DNA from 4 places in the Paenibacillus sp. FSL P2-0322 genome. Region 3 is predicted to be linked to each of the others. Evidence: riboswitches for the same ligand, from Rfam matches in the RefSeq annotation. Region 3 holds a riboswitch; each other region holds the start of a gene.
What was found. A riboswitch is a leader RNA that binds a small molecule or an ion and turns the genes downstream of it on or off. The one in region 3 is predicted to bind cobalamin.
Positions count from the first base shown of each region.

Region 1: another riboswitch for cobalamin. It lies ahead of cobJ (precorrin-3B C(17)-methyltransferase); the one in region 3 lies ahead of MKY24_RS26140 (ABC transporter substrate-binding protein).
Region 2: another riboswitch for cobalamin. It lies ahead of metE (5-methyltetrahydropteroyltriglutamate--homocysteine S-methyltransferase); the one in region 3 lies ahead of MKY24_RS26140 (ABC transporter substrate-binding protein).
Region 4: another riboswitch for cobalamin. It lies ahead of MKY24_RS07105 (cobalamin-binding protein); the one in region 3 lies ahead of MKY24_RS26140 (ABC transporter substrate-binding protein).

Region 1 is NZ_CP150243.1:5,657,557-5,661,555, forward strand. Features, by position in the region: gene cobJ (precorrin-3B C(17)-methyltransferase) at 1-1,679, opposite strand, end outside; cobalamin riboswitch at 1,990-2,177, opposite strand; gene MKY24_RS25050 (TIGR00730 family Rossman fold protein) at 2,234-2,788, opposite strand; gene MKY24_RS25055 (uroporphyrinogen-III synthase) at 2,995-3,846, opposite strand; gene MKY24_RS25060 (endospore germination permease) at 3,948-3,999, opposite strand, start outside.
Region 2 is NZ_CP150243.1:5,686,779-5,690,777, reverse strand. Features, by position in the region: gene metE (5-methyltetrahydropteroyltriglutamate--homocysteine S-methyltransferase) at 1-1,897, opposite strand, end outside; cobalamin riboswitch at 2,057-2,253, opposite strand; gene nrdG (anaerobic ribonucleoside-triphosphate reductase activating protein) at 2,430-2,927, opposite strand; gene MKY24_RS25175 (anaerobic ribonucleoside triphosphate reductase) at 2,924-3,999, opposite strand, start outside.
Region 3 is NZ_CP150243.1:5,906,263-5,910,261, reverse strand. Features, by position in the region: gene MKY24_RS26145 (nucleobase:cation symporter-2 family protein) at 1-428, shown strand, start outside; cobalamin riboswitch at 1,117-1,321, shown strand; gene MKY24_RS26140 (ABC transporter substrate-binding protein) at 1,538-3,118, shown strand; gene nikB (nickel ABC transporter permease) at 3,134-3,999, shown strand, end outside.
Region 4 is NZ_CP150243.1:1,620,667-1,624,665, reverse strand. Features, by position in the region: gene MKY24_RS07115 (ABC transporter ATP-binding protein) at 1-323, opposite strand, end outside; gene MKY24_RS07110 (iron ABC transporter permease) at 320-1,366, opposite strand; gene MKY24_RS07105 (cobalamin-binding protein) at 1,363-2,370, opposite strand; cobalamin riboswitch at 2,579-2,773, opposite strand; gene MKY24_RS07100 (histidine phosphatase family protein) at 2,895-3,647, opposite strand; gene cbiB (adenosylcobinamide-phosphate synthase CbiB) at 3,691-3,999, opposite strand, start outside.

The DNA.
Region 1 (3,999 bases), 250 kb from region 3:
TCCTTATATTCAGCAATGACGTTCTCCACGATATCAGTAATCTGATCACCCGGAATTCCTTCCGCTACAGGCTGAGCAGCATGAGCATTGCGGCCGAATTTTTTGCCGCCGAGGAAGAGATCGTATCCTCCCTTGCGATAGACGATTCCGATATCCTCCAGCACCGCTCCATAGCAAGCCATACCGCATCCGTTCAATGCAATACTCGTTTCCTTGGGTGCCTGTAATCCGCCAAGTACAACCTGTAGATGCTCAGCCACAGGTACAGCGTCATCCTTCTCCATATTACAGAAGTCGCACGCCTTCACCTTAAACACATCGCCAATCGGCATGACAATGAATCGTTCATCCCGCAGCCGTCCGACCAGTTCCTCGGGGTCTGCACACGGCACGCGCAGCACGATCTGATGATCTGGCGTGTATTCCAGCTCGCCGTCATCACCCGCTACCTCGGCGAGCAGCGCCATCTGACGAGCGGTGAACTTCTTGTTTCCCACACCCGGGGAAACGCCCACCTCAAACAGCGCAGGCTTGCCAAAGCCGCCTGTCGCCATTCCAGCCGTAGCCCCCGCTCCGGCCACCGCTGACGTTCCGGCGGTGCTCTCGGCGGTAGGCGCTTGCCCGCTCCAGCGAGCGTTGGCTGCGCCAGGCAGCTTGCCGCCGACAGCGAGGCGGCTTAGTGCCTCTGCCGCCAGCGATGCTGGGGCTGCGCCGGTTTGCACAGCATTCGTTGCCTGCACGGCAGCCATCGCTTGCGGGCGTGCCTGCGTCGCAACCGCAGCGCCGCTCGCGGAGGGTCCAGCGGGCGTAGTCGGGGCTGCGCTTGCCTGCGGTGTATCCTCTTGTGCGCCCAGCGACCACGGCTCCGCTTCCGTGCGGAGACGCTGGTGCGGCTTGAGTGCCTGCTCGGTCGCATCTAATGTGTATTTGCGCTGATATCCGCGCGGAGTCACGATCAAGCCGTCATACACTGTCGTCGAGGAATTGCCGATGATTACAGTCGTCAGCATCCCAATGTCATGGTTCAGCATATCTTCCAGCGTCGTTACAATAACTTGCTGACGTTCACGATAAGCACTTTTCACCAACCCGACTGGAGTTTGCGGATCGCGGTAACGCAGCAAAATGGACTGCGTCTCCACAATCTGGCGGGTACGCCGACCACTGCGCGGGTTGTATAATGCAATCACAAAATCGGCCGAAGCCGCTGCTTCTACGCGCTTCACAATCGTTTCCCATGGGGTCAGATGATCACTCAGACTGATCGTGCACGCATCATGCATAACTGGCGCCCCCAACAGTGATGCACAGGACTGAATAGCCGAGATCCCCGGTACGACTTCTACCTCAACCCCGTCCTCGCGTCGCCAGCCTTTTTGCATCAGCACCTCATACACCAGCCCTGCCATACCATAGACTCCCGCATCTCCACTGGAAATGACAGCTACCTTCTTGCCCATCTCTGCTTGGCGAACCGCCTCCTGTGCACGGCTCACTTCCTCTGTCATTCCTGTGCGTACAATCTCCTGTCCGTTCAACAACGGACGGATCAAATCAACGTAGGTATTGTAGCCGATAATGACCTCACTTTCGGCCAGCGCATCCAGCGCCCGTTTTGTGATATGTTCCATATCTCCTGGTCCAAATCCAATCACCAGCAATTTTCCTAATGGGCTCATCGTGCTCCTCCTATTCATCCTTTTCAGGGCAGCTATGCTATCTATTTCAATGATTTATGCACATCGTGTAACTCGAAAAAACCCCATCCTGCCCGGATGGGGTTTCTATGTACGCATCTCTCATCAGACGAACAAACAGCGTAAGAAGACACTATTTGTCTTCCTCCAGCCTGCCGTTGTTTTCCATCTGACTGTTTACGCTTCAAACGCTGCTGCACGTTCAAATCCACGCAAACCTCTAGCCAACATGGAAAAAGCAACGTGTGCCTGATTTCCTGATTTCGTACACCCATCCTCTCCGCGAAGGTTAACGGTGCATACAGATCAAGGTAGGTCTCCTGGCTTGGCATCAACGGATTCTTTCGTCTTCCCCGTTTTTCACGAGTGACCATTTTAAAAAATCCTCTTCCTTACAGTGGCGGGACCGCTCGGGATTTGCACCCGATTCCCTGTTACCCTTTGCTCAACCGCAAAGGCACCTTGTCTGTCCGCTATTTGATTATGGGTCTTATCATAACCTTGCCTCAATCAGTTGTGCAAGCACGAAAAACGCTTTATTTCAAGTTCTCTGCTTTATTTTTTAACATATGTAGCAATTCGTCCGGGTCCGCAGAGATACTTAATAACGCTGGGTGCTCGGCCCCGGTAAACCCTTCTTGCACGCTATGACGCACCATTTCTACTAACGGGTCAAAATATCCATTCACATTCAGCAGCCCAATCGGCTTGCGATGAATCCCGATTTGCGCCCAGCACAATACCTCGAATAGCTCCTCGAAGGTTCCCAAGCCACCCGGAAGGGCGATAAACGCATCGGCCATCTCGCTCATTGCCGCTTTACGCTCATGCATGCTTGCTACCTCAATAAATTCGGTAACTCCCCGATGAATGATCTCTGCATCAAATAACAGGGTGGGCATAATGCCAGTGACCTGACCGTCACCCGCCAGCATTCCATCCGCCACCTCTCCCATCAGCCCCCTGCTAGAGCCACCATAGATCAGACGGATATGATGGCGAGCCATGGCTTCCCCCAGCTTGCCTGCAGCCTCAACATATACCGATGAATGTCCAGGTCTGGACCCGGCAAATACGCAAATAGAATTCATTAACGTCTCAGCTCCTGTCCTAAGTATCATGCATCGAAACTTATTCATTATATTAGATAAACATTTTCGCTATAACAAAAATCTTTGTCGATGCATGTCCAACAAAAAAAGATAAAGACCTCGTAGGCCCTTATCTTTATTTTACTCTGTATCCCAAAATATAAGTTCATTTTTTAGCATACTGCATTTATAATTTCTATCTCATTTCAATGACCATTCACGATCTTCAGACCACAGCCATGCACCGAATCGTTATGTTCAAAATATTTGCCCAGCTCCACCATCATCGCGCCCATGCGCTCTTCGGTTGGAAACACGACTCGGTCAATCCCTTCTTCCACAATGGACTGTGCAGTCACCTTCCCTACGGATACAGCAATCACATCCTCACGAAAAGCTTCCAGTAAATCCTCGATTCGATTTTGCTCTCTGGCATATTGGGCCAAAAATCGGATTTGCGGACCACTTGTGAACGTAACAGCATCAACATTACGATGGATAATATCCTCCAGTAACGCCTGCAACTTTGCTTCCTCAGGTGGGATATGCTTATAAGGAAGTACCTGGCGGGTCACTGCCCCCTGCTCGTCCAGCCACTTTACCAACCGTGGAGCTGGATCGCCATGCAGTTGCAACAATACTTCCTTCCCCTTCAGATCGTATGGGGCGAAAGCTCCTGTCAATCCGATCAAACTTCCGTCCTCGTCTCGTACTGCTGGCGTAAAGCCACGCTTTTTGAGTCCATTGACCGTCTTGTAGCCCCGCGCTGCAATGTTGGAGGATTGCAGCAACTCCATAATCTGCTCGGCCACGCCCATATCCTCTGCCATATCGAACAAGGCATCCAGCCCCATTCCTGTCGTGAAGATGTACCAGTCTGGAGGGTGCTTCACCCACGATACAACAGCGTTGCGCAGCTCGATATCATCCAAAAAAACGGTGCCCTGGGCCGGGCGCTGTACTGGCTCACCCCCCATCTTCACAACTAGCAGCGCCATTTCTTCTGCCTTACGGGGACCAGCAAGAGCGACTCTCTTACCTGCCATGCGTTGTGCCATTCTGTTGCCTCCCTTGTAGAAGTCATATTTCTTTCTACCAAGTATACAATCAGAGGGGTAAAAGACAAATAAGAATTACTTTTCCGATAAATACAGTAATCTTATAAGTGGTCGTGTCCTGTTCTGCCTCCATGCTGGCTTTCTTTCTGACTA
Region 2 (3,999 bases), 220 kb from region 3:
CCAGATAGGCTTGCTGTTGTTCTTTTTTCAGTGGAAGCCCTTCACGAATTGCAGGCTCATCGACCTGAATCATGCCGATGCCCGCTTGTTCCAGTGCCTCTACCTCTGCCCGTAATGCCAGAGCCAACTGTAAAGCAACTTGACTACGAGGAATATCGTTACGTTCAAAAGACCAGTTCAAAATGGTCACAGGGCCTGTAAGCATTCCCTTAACAGGCTTGGAAGTTAACGATTGGGCGAATGCCGTTTCTTCCACGGTCATGGGCTGATCAAAGGAAACGTCTCCGTATATAATCGGCGGTTTGACACAGCGGGAGCCGTAGGACTGCACCCATCCGTTTTGCGTAAAAGCAAAGCCGTTCAGCTTTTCGCCAAAAAATTCAACCATATCGGTCCGCTCAAATTCTCCATGAACAAGCACGTCTATGCCAATGTCCTCTTGAATATCAATCCATTCCTTAATTTGCTGTTGGATGAACGCCCGGTATTGCTCGGCTGACCATTCTCCTTTGCGATAGTGCAGGCGGGCCTTGCGGATCTCGGCGGTTTGCGGGAAGCTACCAATGGTCGTCGTAGGCAGTGGAGGCAACTTCAGCTTATTTTGCTGAATCTCACGACGCTCGGCGAAAGGAACGCTGCGTGACAGAGGCTCTTTTGCCAACAGGTCGGCCAGATCGGCAGCTGTCTGTACGCGTGCCGCTGAACTGTTGAAACGGGCTACCGCATCCGCACTTTGCTCAAGCTTGGCGAGTGCGGAAGGATCGTGTTTGCCAAGTGCAGCCGTCAGGACGGCGATTTCCTCCAGCTTTTCATCGGCAAAGGCCAGCGCTTGCACCAGCTCCTTGTCCAGCTTGTGCTCTGCCTCCAGACTGACTGGCACATGCAGCAGACTGCATGATGGCTGTACGATAAGCTGTGCGGCAGTGGTTTGTTCTGCTAACTGACCCAGCAGGGCAGCCACAGCGTTCAGGTCGCTTCGCCATATATTGCGCCCGTCAATAACCCCAGCGCCCAGCGTTTTTCCTTTAGGGAAGCCATGCTGCAATATATGCTGAAGATTTTCGCCATCATCATACACAAAATCAAGACCCAATCCCTGTACCGGAAGTGCAGACAGACGCTCATAATGGTCCAGGCTGCCAAAGTAGGTTTGCAGCATTATATTCAAGGAGGGCGCAGCTTGAGTCAAAGCTTCATAGACTTCCTGAATAATGTCCAAATCCTCTGCCGGGAATGAGGTGGTTAGGACAGGTTCATCGATTTGGACCCACTGAACGCCTTCTGCCGCTAGTTCAGACAGGATACGGGTGTACAGTGGCAGGAAGCTTCGTACGATGGTGGCCAAATCCTTACGATCATAGCCTTTGGATAAGGTAACGAATGAATAGGGGCCGATGAGGACCGGTTTCCCATCAATGCCTAGTTCTTGTTTTGCTTCACGATAAGCCTGTAAGGGTTTATTTTCAGTGAACACCGGGACTGCGTTTGCCAATTCAGGAACGATGTAGTGATAATTGGTATTCATCCATTTGGTCATTTCACTGGCGGTTGCTCCCTTCTGTCCACGAGCGATCCCAAAATACACGGACAGAGGAACCGGACCTGCGGGACGATGGTTGAACCGTTCGGGTACCAGACCGAACATTACAGATGTATCCAGCATGTGATCGTAATAGGAGAAGTCTCCGACAGGAATGCGATCAATCCCCTTGTCACGCTGCTTGCTCAGATGCTCCAACCGTAATCTTTTCATCTCCGTCTGCAGTTCGCTTTCGTTAATGCTGCCGTTCCAGAAGCGTTCCAGTGCTTTCTTCCATTCCCGGTTTTCGCCGATACGCGGATATCCCAGATTACTGCTAATCAAGCCGGACAATTCAGGCCATTCAATAATGGACATGTACTTTTCCTCCTAGTGGGTAGCTGTTTTATTTTTACGTACCAAAAAAGGCATTCTTCCCCCAGAGTTAAAAATAAGTAGGGGAAAGAATGCCTCCGTGATTAAAAAATCAAAAATACGGCGACTGCTCTTAACACCTCCCTATCTTCCGTAGGTACTTGCGATGTTGTTAAAATAGGCAGGTCTCCTGACTTACGGATCATGACTCTCAGCATTCCTTCCCGGTCTGTGGACCAGTGGATATATGAACAGCTGAAAGTTCCCCGTTTACAGTGGCGGGACCGTGCCGGATTTGCACCGGCTTCCCTTTTAAGCCTGATCTGAATAGAACAGACACCTATCTCCAAGCTATGCGGTTAAGGTATGACGAATAATTATGCACTCGTATACTTGTTCACCATCATAAGTGAAACTTACAGGATGCGCAATAGAAACTCCAATGGAAACAGTTAGCTATATGAAAAAAAGACAAGCCTTACCCATGATGGGGACTTGTCTTAGATATATAGCATCTTGCCGGGTAAACTTCGCGTTAAGCCAATGAAACGGTATAGCCTGCCTGAATACTGGCTTTTACATCTACCAGACGCTGGTTGCGACTGCCCCGGAAGGGAAGGGTCAGGTCCTTTTGCTGTTCTACAAAACGACCATCCACAATCACATCGCACAAAAGCGCTAGCTCCTGTCGCTCCTGATCTGTGAGTAAATCTTCATAGACAAAGCCAGTATAAGCCCACACGGTTCGGTCGGGACAGGCCTCGCGGAAGTCACGCACAAATTGCGAGCATTCTGCTGCTGAGAAAAACGGATCTCCCCCGCAGAGAGTCAGTCCGTCCAACAACGGATTATCCATGATGTCACGAATGACTTCCTGTTGTCGTTGGGGTGTAAATGGCTCACCTGCACGGAAGCTCCACGACGCTGGATTAAAGCATCCGGGACAGGCATGACGGCAACCGCTAATAAACACGACAGTGCGCAGGCCGTATCCTTCGTTCAGAGATTCCGGAATGTAGCCACACAAATTCACTTATGTTTCACCCGGTCTCGAACTTCTGCCTGTTTTGCAGCATTAAAGCGAACGGTATAATCTCCTGTCAGATATCCGGTTACCCGACGTAAGCGCTGAAAGTGTGTATGCTCCTCATCTGTGCCGCATTGGGGGCAGCTTGTCCCGATAATCCCTTCATAACCACATTCCGTACAACGATCCACCGGGTGGTTGATAGAGAAATAGCCGATGTTCTGATGCAGCGCGTACTGAACAATTTTAAGAAACGCATCCGGGTTATTCCGCGCGTTACCATCCAGCTCGATGTATGAAATCGCACCAGCGTTGCAGAGGTTATGGAACGGAGCTTCCAAGCTGATTTTACGAGCAGCCGGGAGCGTATAATACACGGGAATATGAAAAGAATTCGTGTAATATTCTCGATCATTTACCTCAGGGATAATCCCGAAATCACGTTGATCCAGCAATGTGAACTTGCCCGACAGACCTTCGGCAGGCGTAGCGAACAATGTAATATTTAAATTGTGATATTCACTCATTCGATCGCAATACACGCGCATGGAAGTGATGATTCGCTGTGCCTCGCGGTATACGAAATCATCCTCCCCGTGGTGTTTCCCGTATAGTGCCTTCATGCACTCAGCCAGCCCGATGAACCCGATCGAAAGCGTACCGTGCTTTAGTACGCTTCCCACCTTATCATCTGGCGCCAGTTGTTCTCCACCTTCCCATACCCCTTCGCGCATCATAAAGTCCGAGGCTTTGGCCGGTTGGCTGGTCTGGATTTGATAGCGATGGATTAGGCCATCCACCGCAATGCGCATAACTTCTTCCAGTCTCGCATCAAAGCGATCACGGTCAGGTGTCAGGCGTTTGCCTGTGCAAATACCATACTCAATGCCAAGCCGCACCAGATTAATGGTATTGAAGGAGAGATTTCCCTTGCCACTCTGCCGGTTTCTACCGAAACGGTCAGAAATGGTGCGGGTACGGCAACCCATTGTCGCTATAATGGTATCCGGGTCATCAGCACGGTAAAAAGGCAAGTTGAAGGTGGCATCCACATTCACAAAATTGGGATACATCCGTC
Region 3 (3,999 bases):
TGGGTCTGATCTCACTCACACGCGTCAAATCGCGGAACGTTATTTTTGCTGCGGGCGGTATCATGGTTGTTCTCGGTTTGCTGCCTAAGCTGGCTGCTTTAACGACAGTGATTCCTAACGCTGTGCTGGGCGGGGCGATGATCGTCATGTTCGGCTCGGTCGCTGCATCAGGCATGTCTATTCTGTCAGAAGTGGATCTACGGAAAGAAAGCAATCTGCTGATCGCAGCATGCAGTATTGCCGTGGGTCTAGGCTCTGCCGTTCTGCCACAAATGTTCGACCAGCTGCCGAGCTTTGCCAAAATGCTGTTGCAAAATGGTATCGTTTCGGGTTCGATTACAGCGCTTGTCTTGAACATCGTTTTGACAAGAAAACAGGGCGAATCGGTCAAAAGCGTGACGGTTCAGGAGGTTCCACAGAAGGTTTGATGATTAGGGATAAATAAACCCTTGCCGTCTGGGGACATATAGATATTGACCCTGTCCGACTGTGCAGTGGCGCTAAAGTTAACTCTTAAGTTGATTTATTTACTAGAGGAATTTGCTAGAGTAGTGGGCGAGGCCGTGGTATAATTTACCTTATGGATTTTGAATAGTGGTGGATGTTTTCGGACCACGGTGCAGCTTCCCGAAAGGGGGTGAAGCCGATGGTCAACCTTGTGTCGTGCTACGATGTGTTGCGTTGGATGGTTACGTTACTAAGCCTGGTGTTTAGTATTCGTAAACTTTATCGCTGGCTACGTCGAAAATTTCGGAACAAGCGAAAACCCACCGCGTAATTAGGTTGGCCCCTAACGGTGGGTTTCGTTTGCATTAACATTTAGTTATGCAGCGCGCCGTGGTGGTGATCCACAGCCTTTCAAGTCCTAGAGTCTTTGCCGTTGGCGCGGCGAAGACTCTTTTTAGTATACGGACACGATGATTATCTCTATACCTAATTTTAGCACGTTCATTTCGTGCACGCAATGAATAGACATCACCTTCAATCTCGCTGTATCGTTCAAATTTAAAATATTGTGCAGCATTTATTGACAAGCCTGTGACAACAAAATAAGATCGTAATGGAAAGAAATAAAGGAAGAAAACAGGTGTGAGCCGGACGACTCTATGTACGGGGTTTTGTTGAGACCATGTGGATAGTTGTTGAGCGTGTTCACTTAAAAGGGAAGTTCGGTTGATTCCGACACGGGCCCGCCACTGTATACAGGCATCAGCAGGATACTGCTGGAGCTTTCAGAACAGCCACTGGAACTGTGAAGAACCGGGAAGGCCTGAAAGATGCGCCTGGAGTCAGGAGACCTGCCTGTTTTGACATCACTGTCAGACCCACGGGATGCTGGGGAGGTGGTTAGGCGTGCTGCATACGGAATGTCTGAAACCGATCTGATCCCTTCTATGTTTTTGGAGTTGGCTTCGAGGTGAGTTATGACATTTTATAATGAAAGCATTTCTGACTGCTGATCAAGTGGTCCGGAATGCTTTTTTCGCGTTTTGCGTTAGGTTTATATGATTTTACAAGATAGAGGGGGATTCATTGAATGATTAGCAATCGTAGCAGGCGTTCATGGTTGATATGTACAGGGGTGATGCTGTTGCTAGCAGTTATGGCTCTTTCGGGATGTGCCAGCAATAAGACGTCGGATAGCTCCGGCAAGGGTGAAAACGCGTCAGCACAACAAACAGCGACAGATAAAAAGCTGGTAATGGCGTATACATGGAAACCGTCAGGCGTTGACCCGCACGGAGATAATAGCTGGGATGTGATGCGATCCGGTGCAGGTGAGACACTGGTACGTTTGAATGAAAAGCTGGAGCCTGTGGCTTGGCTGGCAAAGGAGTGGAAGCAGGATAGTCCTACAGTTTGGACGTTCAGCTTGCAGGATAAAGTCACTTTTCATGATGGAAAGAGTATGGATGCAGCAGGTGTAAAAGCGTCTTTGCTGCGCTCTATCGAGAAAAGCCATCTGGCAAAGGATTTACTGAATGTGAAGTCCATTGATGTAAGCGGCCCGCTGGCCTTGAAAATCACGACAAACCAGCCGAACGCGGCGCTGGTGTCCAATCTAGCTGATCCATCGACGATTGTACTGGATGTGGCATCGATGAAAGATGAGCAGAGTTACCCAGCGATGACAGGCGCCTTTAAAATCAAAGCATTCAACAAGGACCAATCCTTGGTCGTAGAGCGTTATGACGGATATTGGGGCGAGAAGGCACGACTGGCTGAAGCGACGATGAAGTTCATTACGGATGGGAATTCGCGCCTGATGGCGCTGCAATCCGGCGAGGTGGACGTGGCGACGGATATTCCGGTTGATAACGCAGAGGTACTGAAAAAGAACGACAAGCTACAAGTGCTGTCGGCTCCCTCCTTACGCACCCATATGATCGTGTACAATATGGAATCGCCAGTATTCAAGGATGCGGCGAACCGTAAGGTGGTGGACAGCCTGATTCCACGCACATCGATTGTGAGCGCCGTCATGAGGGGCTTCGGTACGGAAGCAAGCAGTCCGTTCCCGAGCATTCTTCCCTTCGGTAAAGTTGAGCGTAAAGCGCTGAACGGAACGGCAGAGCAGCTGTTGACGAAGGATGGCTGGCAGAAAGACGCCCAAGGGACATGGACTAAGCAAGGCAAGCCGTTCGAGGTTACACTGCTGACTTTCCCTCAGCGTCCAGAGCTCTCCGTTATGGCTGAGGTCATCCAAAGCCAATTGCTGAAAGAGGGAATCCAAGTCAAGATTCGCAAGGTGGAAAATATCGACGAGGCGTTGACCAAAAACGATTGGGATTTTGCTATGTACAGCATGCTTACTGCTCATACAGGAGAGCCGCAATATTTTATGGACATGTTTTATTCTTCGAAAAGCGAAGCCAATGTAAGCCGGTATAGTTCCAAACCGCTAGAGAGTATTCTTAACAGCTTGAAGCTGGCGAAGGATACAGCGCAGCGTAATGCTGTGACACTACAAGCGCTGGATATCATCAATGCGGATTTGCCACAGTCGTTCATTGTGCATCCTGATAATGTGTTTGGTGTGAAAAAAGGGGTGGAGGGTTTTACACCCCATCCGATCGAGTATTACTACATTACAGCGCAATCTGATATTACGGAATAACGAGCTGCGTATCCTATGATTCGTTTTATACTGGAACGTGTGGCGCAGCTGCTCATCATTGTATTCGTTGTATCCACGCTGACTTTTGTACTGATGCGGCTCGCTCCTGGTGACCCTGCTACTATTTTGCTCACCGCGCATAATGTCCCTGCCTCTGAGGAGGCGTTGACGACGCTACGGCAGGAACTGGGCTTAAACGAGCCGCTTCATATTCAATATGTGAACTGGCTGCGAGATGTGTTCACGGGGCATTGGGGCACCTCGTATGTATCCAAGGAATCCGTGCTAGCCGAACTATGGAACAGACTGCCTGCTACTGTGGAGCTAGCTGCTGCGGGCTTTGCCGTCATGACGGTGCTTACGCTGGGGCTGGGACTGGCTGCCTCGCTAAAAATCAGCGGCCCACTGGATCGTCTGGGCAGGCTGTTTGCCCTGCTGGGATCGTCGATTCCCTCTTTTTGGCTTGGGTTTCTGTTGATCTATCTATTCTCCGTTCGCCTGGGCTGGCTCCCATCCATGGGAAGGGAGGACTGGACACATCTAGTGCTCCCAGCGCTGACTCTTGGTGCAGGTTTGGGAGCTGTACAAGCACGTGTACTGCGTGCTCAAATGCTGGAGCTGGGTGACCGGAATTTTGTGAAAGCAGCGAAGGCCCGAGGCTTTTCCCGTATGCATATCCTGTTTTTTGAGATATTTAAGCATGCGGTTCTGCCTATGATTACACTGCTAGGTACCAATCTATCATTTATGCTGGCAGGTAATGTCATCGTCGAGACCATTTTTTCATGGCCGGGGTTAGGTAAGTATTTTATAGATGCGATTACCCAGCGAGATTATCCGGTGATTCAGGGGTATGTTATTTTTGCCGTATTTTTAATTGT
Region 4 (3,999 bases), 1.8 Mb from region 3:
ACTTCCCTGACGGTGTATCCCACTGGAGGAAGCCCTTCCTGTTGGAGTACGGCTATGAGTCGGGAAAGCTCTTTTCTGCTGTAGCTACCGACCTTTTTGCCATAGATATGAACGTTTCCCGAAGTTGGCTGATCTACACCGGAAAGCAAATGCAGCAAGGTGGATTTTCCACTGCCGTTCGGACCAATAATCCCCCACCAAGTTCCTTCGTCGACGCTCCAGCTTATATTCTTTAACGCATGGAACTCTCCATAGGCACGTGTTAGACCCGATACCTCTAACGCCCGATCACGTACCTTCTGTGATTCACTTTGTTCTGTCACAGCATTTCCCCCCTGCGCAGCTTCTTGTTCCGGTACAGGAGATATGCGAAGAACGGTGCCCCAACAAAGGCCGTCATCACGCCCAGAGGAATTTCCGTGGGGGCTAACAACGTGCGAGCCGCCGTATCTGCCCAAGCCATAAAAATAGCTCCACCGAGCGCAGATAATGGAACAATCATCCGGTAATCAGGCCCTGTCACCAGACGAATGATATGCGGTACAACGAGTCCCACAAAGCCAATCACTCCACATACCGAGACAGCGGCTGCTGTCAGCAGCGTGGAAATGATCAGAACAGATAGCTTCGTCGCATCTACATGAACTCCCATGTGAGCCGCCTGACGTTCACCCAAAGCCAAAATATTCAGCACACGTGCCCGGTTCCATAGAAATACCAGTCCTATGACCACATAAGGTAAAAGGATTCCTGTATATGACCAACCGCGCAGACTAAGACTTCCCATCGTCCAGTACAATATTTCATTGACCGTCTCCTTCGACATGGCTGTCAGAAAGGAAACAACCGCCCCCAGAAAGGATTGCATCACCACACCCGACAAAATGAGACTTTGTGTCGGGATTTTTCTACCTTCCCGTGCCAACGTCAGCACCATCCACAGCGTCAGCATTCCGGTCGTAAATGCCACTAACGGCAGCGTCCATATGCCAACAAATGAAAATTGAAGGCCCCAATAAATCAGTACTGCCGCTCCTACCGAAGCCCCCGAGGATACCCCCAGTGTATACGGATCAGCCAAAGGATTACGCAGCACACCCTGAAATCCGGCTCCCGCCAGCGCCAGCGCTGCTCCTACCAACATTCCCAGTAACACTCGTGGCAATCTGACCTTCAAAATAATTTGCTCTGAGGATGTATTCCAATCCGGTGTAAACGTATCGCCTAACCATGGAAGGTGGTTAACCAGAATGCCCGTGATCTGGCTGACCGGAAGCTTGGCCGAGCCGATGCCAAGACAGAGCAGCAGCGTCAGTAACAGCAGGACAAGACCTGTTCCTCCAAAGCCGATCAGTTTACGGTTCATTTGAAAATTTCAGGATACACGCCCTTGGCCACTTCCTTGAGACCTTCCGTTACACGTGGACCCGGACGACTGATCAAATTATCATCCACGGCAAACACCCGGTTGTGGCGAACAGCCGATATTTGATCCCATCCACTGCGAGCTTTAATGATTTCGCCGAGCGTTTGACCAGTTTTGTCGTCCTTGACACTTTTGCTGTACAAAATCACGTCAGGGTTCGCAGCAATAATATTTTCCTCACTAATTTGGTACCACCCCTTCTGCGTGGCACCTACATTTTCGCCGCCCGCTAACGTGATCAGCTCGTCCATAAACTCGCCTTTACCAACTGTCCAGCCTGGTGAAAACTCGACGTATACCCGCAGCTTCTGACCTTTACCGATATTTTTAATTCCTTCTTTCACTTCAGCTACATCTGCTCTCATCTTGTCAGTCACCGCTCTCGCTTCTTTCTGATGATCGGTGATTTTCCCATACAATTCGATGTTAGCCATGACATCTTCAACTGTCTTCGGTTCCGTTTTAAAAATCATAATTCCCATGTCGCGCAGCTTGGTCGTAGCCTGTTCACTAAGTGATATCCCTGCAAAAACGACTTCCGGGTTAGCAGCAATGATCGCCTCTTCGTTCGGTTTCATAATACCGCCCACTTTAGGCTTTTTCGTAGCTGCTTCTGGGTAATCAGAGTAGTCGGAGACACCGACAATTTCCTTATCCAGCCCGATGGCGAACAGCGCCTCGGTTTCTGCCGGGGAGACGGAAACGATTTTATCCGGCGCTTTTTTGAATGTAAATTCCTGTCCTGTTGCATCCTTAACTGTGAGTGGGTAAACTGTTTTGCCCGGAGGCTCTTGTGCGGTTACGGTCTGTCCCGGCTGCTGTGAAGAATTCTGGTTCTCTTTATTTTCAGCATTTTTCCCATTAGCGCCACATGCACTCAGCACAACTGCCAAAATCAGAACCAATAGACCTGTTGTCCAAACCTTTATTTTTTTTCCTGCCATGATTTGCACCCCTTCATAAAAAAAATCGTTAAGAGCGTTACTTGAACATCATCAGATATCTTCTAAATCCAGCCTTCTTTTCCTATCAAAAAACCCCCGCATCCTCATATCAGGACACAGGGGTCACGTTAGCGCAGATCGTGCGCAGGCGGCAGCTTCTTTCCGCATGGACAGTCACTGCGAACACGTCATCCTTTCCTCGAAGGACTATGGTGACAGGCGGACGGGCAGGTATCCTGACTTATGGTAAAATGCATGTCCTGAAATTCTTTCATATGCTTAGTAGCACATAAAGCAGGACTAACGGGCATGTTTCCATTTACAGTGGCGGGACCGCGCCGGACTCACACCGACTTCCCTTTTAACAGCGCAGGCAAGGGAAACCATAGTTTCATCACGCTGCGCCGACCTCGTCTGCTGGATATTTGATAAGTGGTAGTCAAGCCGTTCTTTTACTTGATGATTATAGGTTAAAAAGAGGCGGCTTACAACCCAAACAGCCTCTTTATCCGCAGGTGTCTAACCTAATGAGGAAGCATTTCTGCTATGTAATTGTGCCGTCCTGCCAGCCTCAATTGAATCCTAAATGCTTCTCCCGGCCTCGGATTCAGACTCCAAAAATCATGACCCGGTATCAGCATGCAAGCCAACTGACGAATTACGCCACCATGCGTAACGACCAAAACAGAGAGCGGCGCAGCAGTCAAACCCATGGGTTGAACTTCCATAGCAACACGCCATTCATACAGAGAGTCAAGAAATTTCCGTAGACGATTCACAAAATCTGTCCAAGACTCTCCTCCAGGAGGGGTTATCCGTTGTGGCTCATCAATCCAAGCGCGATACAAAGACACATCCTTGAGCATGTCATACGTTTTTCCATCCCACTCGCCAAAATGAAGCTCTCGCAGACGTGGTTCCATCATAGGAGACATAGTAGATAGGGAATCTCCAGACGTCAATTCTGATTCTGGCACAATGATCTGCAAGGTCTGGCGACATCGCATTAAATCGCTGCAATAGATTCGAGCAAAGGACTGCCCTTGCAATTTTTCTTGCAAAGGCTTTAATTCCTGCTCTGCTCCCGGTAGCAAACCTAAGTCGGAGTGTCCCAGATATCGACGTTCCTTGTTCCATAAGGTTGTGCCGTGACGAACTAACACGAGTTCCATGTCCCAATGCAGATCTTCTTTAGCATCATACGGCACCTTATCCTCCTGTGAGTTCGGACTTTGTGCGTATTCTACTCTCCTTTTTGCTGCTATATCTTGTTTCAAGAAATGTCACTTCCTGCTCGATCATTATTCAGTGTGTCACTCCTCACCGCACCCATCCCAAGGCAAAACAACCTGCGGCTCCTAACAAACACAATCCTACAAACATACTGGACACGGCGAACATCAGCTGGATCGTATGCCGTATATCTTTCGACTCTAGCGGTCGTATCCAATCGCCCATGTATGCACGAAAGGAGCGCACGCCATGATACACATTATAGCCTCCAAGACGAATCCCCAGTGCACCAGCAACAGCCGATTCCGGGAAGCCACTGTTCGGGCTTGGGTGCAGACGAGCGTCTCGCTTGACTGTGCGCCAGCTTCTTGCAGCATCTCGCTTGTACATCCACGC